2 regions of the Candidatus Pantoea communis genome follow, and region 2 is predicted to be linked to the other one. Evidence: predicted binding sites of a transcription regulator. Region 2 holds the regulator's gene; the other holds the start of a gene.
The links. Region 2 encodes CRP, which controls carbon source genes, mostly activating them, when cyclic AMP is high. Its sites were predicted from a motif close to ATGTGANNNNNNTCACAT; they were not measured.
Positions count from the first base shown of each region.

Region 1: the regulator CRP is predicted to act here: its motif matches at 3,028-3,045, upstream of yrbN (protein YrbN).

Region 1 is NZ_VWXC01000028.1:64,971-69,762, forward strand. Features, by position in the region: gene pnp (polyribonucleotide nucleotidyltransferase) at 1-1,934, shown strand, start outside; gene nlpI (lipoprotein NlpI) at 2,064-2,948, shown strand; gene yrbN (protein YrbN) at 3,052-3,108, shown strand; gene F3J37_RS25350 (DEAD/DEAH family ATP-dependent RNA helicase) at 3,125-4,792, shown strand, end outside.
Region 2 is NZ_VWXC01000025.1:23,416-28,207, reverse strand. Features, by position in the region: gene F3J37_RS24035 (phosphoribulokinase) at 1-32, shown strand, start outside; gene F3J37_RS24030 (OsmC family protein) at 76-480, opposite strand; gene crp (cAMP-activated global transcriptional regulator CRP) at 784-1,416, shown strand; gene F3J37_RS24020 (YccS/YhfK family putative transporter) at 1,475-3,550, shown strand; gene argD (bifunctional acetylornithine/succinyldiaminopimelate transaminase) at 3,551-4,771, opposite strand.

The sequences.
Region 1 (4,792 bases), on a different contig from region 2:
ACGCTGCTGGTCGTATCCCGGGTAGCTTCTTCCGTCGCGAAGGCCGTCCAAGCGAAGGCGAAACTCTGATTTCTCGTCTGATTGACCGTCCAGTGCGTCCACTGTTCCCGGAAGGTTTCATCAACGAAGTGCAGGTTATTGCTACCGTTGTTTCTGTAAACCCACAGGTTAACCCAGACATCGTGGCGATGATTGGCGCGTCTGCTGCGCTGGCGCTGTCTGGCCTGCCATTCAACGGCCCAATCGGTGCGGCACGTGTCGGTTACATCAATGACCAGTACGTACTGAACCCAACCGCGGATGAGATCAAAACTTCACGTCTGGACCTGGTGGTTGCAGGTACGCAGAACGCGGTTCTGATGGTTGAATCAGAAGCTGAAATCCTGACTGAAGATCAAATGCTGGGTGCAGTGGTGTTCGGCCACGATCAGCAGCAGGTTGTGATTGAAAACATCAACGCCTTGGTTGCTGAAGCAGGCAAACCGCGTTGGGATTGGCAGCCAGAGCCAGCAAACGATGCACTGATTGCACGTGTTGCGGCACTGGCAGAATCTGGTATCGCTGATGCTTACCGCATCACTGATAAGCAGGAGCGTTACACGCAGGTTGGCGTAGTCAAAGATGCCACCATCGCTGCGCTGCAGGCCGAAGATGAAACGCTGGATGCTGGCGAAATCGCTGACATCGTTCACGATCTCGAAAAGAGCGTCGTGCGTAGCCGCATCATCCGTGGTGAGCCACGTATCGACGGCCGTGAAAAAGATATGATCCGTGGTCTGGACGTACGCACTGGCGTACTGCCGCGTACTCACGGTTCTTCTCTGTTCACCCGTGGTGAAACGCAGGCGCTGGTAACGGCGACCTTGGGTACGGCACGTGATGCGCAGAGCCTGGATGAGCTGATGGGTGAGCGCACCGACAGCTTCCTGTTCCACTACAACTTCCCTCCGTACTCAGTGGGCGAAACCGGTATGGTTGGCTCACCGAAGCGCCGTGAGATTGGTCACGGTCGTCTGGCGAAGCGCGGTGTGCTGGCAGTGATGCCTAAGCAGGAAGAGTTCCCGTACACCGTGCGTGTGGTGTCAGAAATCACTGAATCAAACGGTTCTTCTTCTATGGCTTCCGTGTGTGGTGCTTCTCTGGCACTAATGGATGCTGGTGTACCGATCAAAGCGGCCGTAGCCGGTATCGCGATGGGTCTGGTCAAAGAAGACGAAAACTTCGTGGTGCTGTCTGACATCCTGGGCGATGAAGATCACCTCGGCGATATGGACTTCAAAGTTGCGGGCAGCCGCGACGGTATCACTGCGTTGCAGATGGATATCAAAATTGAAGGTATCACCCGTGAGATCATGCAGGTAGCACTGAATCAGGCTAAGGGCGCGCGTCTGCACATCCTGAGCGTGATGGAGCAGGCCATCAGCACCCCACGTCAGGAAATCTCTGAGTTCGCACCGCGCATTTACACCATCAAGATCAATTCAGACAAGATCAAAGATGTTATCGGTAAAGGCGGTTCTGTTATACGTGCGCTGACCGAAGAAACCGGCACCACCATCGAAATTGAAGATGATGGCACTGTGAAGATTGCAGCAACCGACGGCAACAAAGCGAAAGAAGCGATTCGTCGTATTGAAGAGATCACCGCTGAAATCGAAGTGGGTCGTATCTACTCTGGTAAAGTGACGCGTATCGTTGATTTCGGTGCCTTCGTGGCAATCGGCGGCGGTAAAGAAGGTCTGGTCCATATCTCTCAGATCGCTGATAAGCGAGTTGAGAAAGTGACCGACTATCTGCAGATGGGTCAGGAAGTTCCAGTGAAAGTGATGGAAGTGGACCGTCAGGGCCGCGTACGCCTGAGCATCAAAGAAGCGACAGAGCAGAAACCAGCGGAAGAAACCCCTGCTGCAACGAATGCATCTGACGCCGAGTAAGCGTTTACTGATTGGCTTCTCCCTGCTCTGCGGGGAGAAGTGTTTGGATCATCGCGAGGGCGGGAATCCTTGTGCACAGCAGGCGGATGACAGGATGGTTATCCCAATGTTTGTATTCGGGAGTGGGAAATGAAGCCTTTTTTGCGCTGGTGTTTTGTTGCGACAGCTATCACGCTGGCAGGATGCAGCAACTCCAATTGGCGTAAGAACGAAGTTCTGGCAGTACCTTTGCAGCCCACACTGCAGCAAGAGGTGATCCTGGCGCGAATGGAACAAATTCTTGCCAGTCGTGCCCTGACCGATGATGAACGCGCACAGCTATTATATGAGCGCGGAGTGTTGTATGATAGTTTGGGTCTGAGGGCATTAGCGCGGAACGATTTCTCGCAAGCGCTGTCTATAAGACCGGATATGCCTGAGGTGTTTAACTACCTCGGTATATATTTAACGCAGGCAGGCAACTTTGATGCTGCCTATGAAGCGTTTGATTCTGTACTTGAGCTTGATCCAACTTACAACTATGCGCATTTAAACCGTGGTATCGCCCTCTATTACGGCGGTCGATACAAGTTAGCGCAAGATGATCTGCTGGCGTTTTATCAAGACGATCCTAACGATCCTTTCCGCAGCCTTTGGCTCTATCTCGTTGAAAGCGATATGGATGCCGACAAGGCCAAAGTCACGCTGAGACAGCGACATGACAAAGCGGTCCGGGACCAATGGGGATGGAATATTGTCGAGTTCTACCTTGGCGACATCAGTGAAAAAACGCTGATGGAACGTCTCAAGGCGGACGCAACGGATAACACCTCGCTCGCTGAACATCTCAGTGAAACCAACTTCTATTTAGGTAAGTACTACCTAAGTCTGGGGGAGAAGGACGACGCGAAAGCGTTGTTCAAACTGGCGGTCGCTAACAATGTTAACAACTTTGTTGAGCACCGATACGCATTGTTGGAACTGGCGCAACTCGGCCAGACACAAGACGATTTATCAGAATCTGACCAGCAATAGCTGACGAACTTTTATTGCCTGAATACTTGTAAAGTCATCACCTTCGAGGTGAGGGCTTTTCTGTTCGTCAAAACTTCTAATTTGAGCCGGTTCACACTTTTTGATGAAAATGACTGAAAATTTTCACGACGAGTTATGTAGACTGGCCGCCGCAATCTAAGAGGCACGTGTACTACATGACTGATATTCAAACCACTTTTTCTGACCTTGGCCTGAACGCTGACATCCTCGAATCACTGAACGGTATGGGCTACGAAAAGCCATCCCCAATCCAGGCTGAGTGTATTCCTCACCTGCTGGCGGGCCGTGATGTGCTGGGTATGGCGCAGACCGGGAGTGGTAAAACAGCGGCATTCTCCCTGCCGTTACTGAACAACATTGATCCATCTGTCCGCGCACCACAGATCCTGGTGCTGGCTCCAACCCGTGAACTGGCTGTTCAGGTTGCTGAAGCCATGACGGAATTCTCTAAACACATGCGTGGCGTGAACGTGGTTGCCCTGTACGGCGGCCAGCGCTATGACGTTCAGCTGCGCGCACTGCGCCAGGGACCACAGGTTGTCGTAGGTACGCCTGGTCGTCTGCTGGATCACCTGAAACGCGGCACGTTAGATCTGTCTAACCTGCGCGGCCTGGTGCTGGACGAAGCTGATGAAATGCTGCGTATGGGCTTCATCGAAGACGTTGAAACCATCATGGCGCAGATCCCAGACGGTCATCAGACCGCGCTGTTCTCAGCGACCATGCCAGAAGCGATTCGTCGTATCACCAAACGCTTCATGAAAGATCCACAGGAAGTGCGCATTCAGTCAAGCCTGACCACGCGTCCTGACATTTCTCAGTCTTACTGGACCGCTTATGGCCGTAAAACTGACGCGCTGGTGCGTTTCCTGGAAGCGGAAGACTTTGATGCTGCCATCATCTTCGTGCGTACCAAAAACGCTACGCTGGAAGTGGCTGAAGTGCTGGAGCGCAGCGGCTATAACAGCGCAGCACTGAACGGTGACATGAACCAGGCTCTGCGTGAGCAGACACTGGAGCGCCTGAAAGATGGTCGTCTGGATATCCTGATCGCGACCGACGTTGCAGCACGTGGTCTGGACGTTGAGCGTATCAGCCTGGTTGTTAACTATGACATCCCAATGGATGCTGAGTCTTACGTTCACCGTATCGGTCGTACCGGTCGTGCGGGTCGTGCTGGTCGTGCGCTGCTGTTCGTTGAGAACCGCGAGCGCCGTCTGCTGCGTAACATCGAACGCACCATGAAGTTGACTATTCCAGAAGTTGAACTGCCAAATGCAGAACTGCTGAGCGAGCGCCGTCTGGCTAAATTCGCCGCCAAAGTACAGTTGCAGCTGGAAAGCAGCGATCTGGATATGTACCGTGCACTGCTGAGCAAAATGCAGCCGGGCGAAGATCTGGATCTCGAAACACTGGCCGCAGCACTGCTGAAAATGGCACAGGGCGAACGTCCACTGATTCTGCCACCAGAAGCACCACGCCCACCACGTCGTGAGTTCCGCGACCGCGATGATCGTCGCGATTCACGTGACTCACGTGGTCCACGCGAAAGCCGCGGTGACCGTGATGGCGCTCCACGTCGCGAACGTCGTGACGTTGGCGAAATGCAGCTGTACCGCATTGAAGTGGGCCGTGATGATGGTGTTGAAGTTCGTCATATCGTGGGCGCGATTGCTAACGAAGGCGACATCAGCAGCCGTTACATCGGTAACATCAAGCTGTTTGGTACGCACTCAACCATCGAGCTGCCTAAAGGTATGCCGGGCGAAGTTCTGCAGCACTTCACTCGCACGCGCATCCTGAACAAGCCGATGAACATGCAG
Region 2 (4,792 bases):
AGCGGCTGATTGAAGGTAAACGGATTGAATAATCCAGAAATTCTGTAGCGGCGGCCGTTTGGCCGCCCACTTATGTTATCGCTCAATCACTTCGTAACTGTGCGTCATTTTCACACTATTGCCGAGCATGATCGCCACCGAGCAATACTTCTCCGCCGACAGATCGACGGCCCGCGCCACCGCTTTATCGCTTAGCGCTGTGCCGCTAACGATAAAATGCAGGTTGATTTGCGTAAAAATACGTGGCGCTTCTTCACGGCGCTCGGACGTAAGTTTCACCTCGCAGTCAGCCACATCATTTCGGCCTTTTTGCAGGATCGATACCACGTCAATCGCGCTACAGCCGCCTGCTGCCATCAAAACCATCTCCATCGGGCTTGGCGCTTTATCACCCGAGTTACCGTCCATTAATACCTGATGGCCTGATGAGGATTCTCCGAGAAAGGTCAGCCCTTCCACCCATTTCACTCGTGCCTGCATTATTCTTTCTCCTGAAGTGGCGGTTTTGCCGCCAGAGTACGCTTTCACTTGATAAACAGCAATCCAGACTCTTCCGCCTGTTGCTGAAGCGAGACAACAGAAGACAGCTTGCAAAAGCTGTGCTACAAACAGTGCTGAAAATATTTTCGTCATCACAGACGAAGGCGGGAAGAATCAAAAGCGTAGCTTAAGAATCACCCGGAAATAATTTTCCTTTACTGGAAACGCTCGACGATTACACCGCCTGACAGGGAAAACTGCCCCCTGTGTTTTGGGCACGATTACAACAGAGGATAATAGCGAATGGTTCTCGGCAAACCGCAAACAGACCCTACACTCGAATGGTTCCTGTCCCATTGCCATATTCACAAATATCCGTCCAAAAGCACGCTCATCCATCAGGGTGAGAAAGCGGAAACGCTGTACTACATCGTGAAAGGTTCCGTTGCGGTTCTGATCAAAGATGAAGAAGGCAAAGAGATGATTCTCTCCTACCTCAATCAGGGAGACTTCATCGGCGAACTCGGCCTGTTTGAAGAAGGCCAGGAACGTAGTGCCTGGGTACGTGCTAAGACTGCCTGCGAAGTGGCTGAAATTTCCTACAAAAAATTCCGTCAGCTGATTCAGGTAAACCCGGATATTTTAATGCGACTTTCGTCGCAAATGGCGCGTCGTCTGCAAGTCACTTCCGAGAAAGTGGGCAACCTTGCCTTCCTCGATGTGACGGGCCGTATCGCGCAAACACTGCTTAATCTGGCGAAACAACCCGATGCGATGACGCACCCCGACGGGATGCAAATCAAAATCACCCGTCAGGAGATTGGTCAGATCGTGGGTTGCTCACGCGAAACCGTGGGTCGTATCCTGAAAATGCTGGAAGATCAGAACCTGATCTCCGCACACGGTAAAACCATCGTCGTCTACGGCACCCGCTAATTTCTTATCACCCACGGCGTGATGGCAACATCGCGCCGTTTTTGTTTGCGATGAGCTGATGTGGCGCCGAATCATCTATCATCCTGAGGTCAACTACGCACTGCGGCAAACGCTGGTGCTGTGCCTGCCTGTGGCACTAGGCTGGCTGTTTGGCGATCTGCAAAAAGGCCTGCTGTTCTCATTAGTCCCTGCCTGCTGCAACATGGCGGGTCTTGATACACCGCATAAGCGCTTCTTTAAACGCCTGATTGTTGGCGGCTCACTGTTTGCTACCGCCAGTTTTCTGATCCAATTTCTCACCAGTGACGCCATTCCGTTACCGCTGATCCTGTTTGTGCTGCCGCTGCTGATAGGCGTGACCGGCGAAATCAGCCCGCTGCACGGTCGCTTGTTGCCCGCCACACTGATTGCCGCCATCTTTAGCCTCAGCCTAGTAGGACGCATGCCCATGTGGGTGCCGCCGCTGCTGTATATCGGCGGCACGCTATGGTATGGCCTGTTTAACTGGTTCTGGTTTTGGCTGTGGAAAGAGCAGCCGATGCGCGAAACGCTCAGTCTGCTGTATCGGGAACTGGCGGATTATTGCGATGCAAAATACACACTGTTGACGCAGCTTACCGATCCCGAGAAAGCGCTGCCGCCGCTGCTGGCGCGTCAGCAAAAAGCCGTTGACCTGATCACCACCTGCTATCAGCAGATGCACATGCTCTCTGCCAGCCGCGATAACAGCCACAAGCGCCTGACGCGGGCTTTCCAGGTGGCGCTTGATTTGCAGGAGCACATCTCGGTGAGCCTGCACCAGCCGGAAGAAGTGCAAAAGCTGGTCGAGCAGAGTCACGCCGAAGCGGTGATCCGCTGGAATGCCAAAACCATCTCTGCGCGTCTGCGCCTGTTGGCCGATGCCATTCTCTATCATCAATTGCCCGATCGCTTCCACATGGAAAAGCAGCTCGGCGCGCTGGAAAAAATTGCGCGCCAGCATCCCGACAATCCGGTGGGCAACTTCTGCTATTACCATTTCAGCCGAATTGCGCGTGTGCTGCGCACCCAGAAACCGTTATACACCCGTGACCTGATGGCCGATCGCCAGCGCCGTTTGCCGTTGTTCCCGGCGCTGCGCAGCTATCTGTCGCTCAAGTCCGCTGCATTGCGCACCGCAGCTCGTATTTCGGTGATGCTGATGTTCGGCAGTGCGCTGGCGCTGTTCTTTAATATTCCCAAGCCTTATTGGATTCTGATGACCATCATGTTTGTCAGCCAGAATGGCTACAGCGCCACACGAGTGCGTATCCAGCACCGTGCACTGGGCACCTTTGCCGGATTGCTGATCGCCGCAGGATCGCTACGGCTCGAAGTGCCCGAATCGATCACCCTGCTGTTTATGCTGGCCATCACCCTCGCCAGCTATCTGGTCACGCGCAAGTATTACGGCTGGTCGATGATTGGCTTCACCGTGACGGCGGTGTATTCGCTCCAGCTGTTGTCGCTGAATGGGGCGCAGTTCCTGTTGCCGCGCATGATGGATACCCTGATGGGCTGCCTGATCGCCTTTGCCGGTATGATCTGGCTGTGGCCACAGTGGCAGAGCGGATTACTGCGCAGCAACGCGCATGATGCGCTGGAGGCTTATCAGGAAGCCTTGCGGATGTTGCTGGGGCCGGAGCAATCTCCTGAAAAGCTGGCTTACCAGCGCATGAGGGTCAATCAGGCGCACAATGCACTGTTCAACTCACTGAATCAGGCATCGAGCGAACCGGGCTTCAACGCGCAGTACCTGAAAGATATGCGCATGTGGGTCACCCACAGCCAGTTCATTGTGGAGCATATTAACGCGATGACGATCCTGGCGCGTGAGCACACCATGCTGACGCCAAAGCTGGCGGAACGCTATCTGCAATCCTGTGAAATTGCGCTGCAGCGCTGTCAGCAGCGACTGGCGTATGACGGGCCAGGCAATGACAGCAATATTCTGGAAGCGCCGGAGAATATGAATGAAGGGCCGGTAACGATTGTCGAGCAGCATGTGAAGCGCATCCTGCAACACCTGAATGTGATGCACACCATCTCTTCACTGGCCTGGAGCCAGCGACCGCATCACGGCCGCTGGCTGAAAGTTTTACGCCCGAAAGGCTGATTACGCCGCCAGCACCTTCTCAATGGCTTTGGCGAAACGCGCCATGCCTTCTTCGATGTCAGTCGGCTCGATAACCAGTGACGGCACAAAACGAATCACATCAGTGCCCGCGGTCAGAACCATCAACCCTTCTGCTGCCGAGGCATTGAGGATATCGCGCGCCTTGCTGGCGTGCTGCGGTTTCAGCGCCGCGCCAATCAGTAAACCTTTGCCGCGAATCTCACTGAAAAGATCATATTTGCTGTCGATCGCCTGCAGTGCTTCAACGAACTGCTGACGACGGGCTTCTACGCCACCCAGCACTTCTGGGGTGTTGATAATATCCAGCGCGGTTTCAGCAATCGCACAGGCCAGCGGGTTGCCGCCATAGGTGGTGCCGTGCACGCCGGGGGCCATCACTGAGGCGATTTCATTGGTGGTCAGCATCGCACTCACCGGGAATCCGCCGCCCAGCGCTTTCGCGGTGGTGATGATGTCTGGCTTGATGCCGTAATGTTCGTAGCTGAACAGCTTACCGCTACGACCCATGCCGCTCTGCACTTCATCCAGCACCAGCAGCGCTTTATGCTCATCGCACAGCGCACGCAGACCCTGCATAAATTCCTGCGTCGCAGCCACCACGCCGCCTTCACCCTGAATCGGTTCAACGACAATCGCGCAGGTGTGGTCATCCATCACTGCTTTCACCGCATCCAGATCGTTAAACGGCACATGGACGATATCTGCCGGCTTTGGACCAAAGCCGTCGGAGTATTTCGGCTGGCCGCCAACAGAAACGGTAAACAAGGTACGACCATGGAACGCATTGTGGAACGCGATGATTTTGCTTTTGAACGGGCTGTGTTTTTTGCAGGCGTAATAACGCGCCAGCTTAAAAGCAGCTTCGTTAGCTTCCGCGCCGGAGTTGCCAAAGAAAACGCGATCGGCAAAGGTCGCTGCAATCAGTTTGCTCGCCAGACGCAGCGCCGGTTCGTTGGTGAACACGTTGCTGGTGTGCCACAGGGTTTCGCCCTGCGTTTTCAGCGTTTCCACCAGCGCCGGGTGGCAATGGCCTAAAGCAGTCACCGCGATACCGCCGGAGAAGTCGATATACTCTTTGCCCTGCTGATCCCAGACTCGGCTGCCCTTGCCCTTTACCGGCACGAACTGCGCTGGTGCATAAACAGGCAAAATCACGTTATCGAACGTTTCCCGGGTTACCGCTAGTTTTTCCGCTGCCATTGCCGACCTCATTGGGTTATT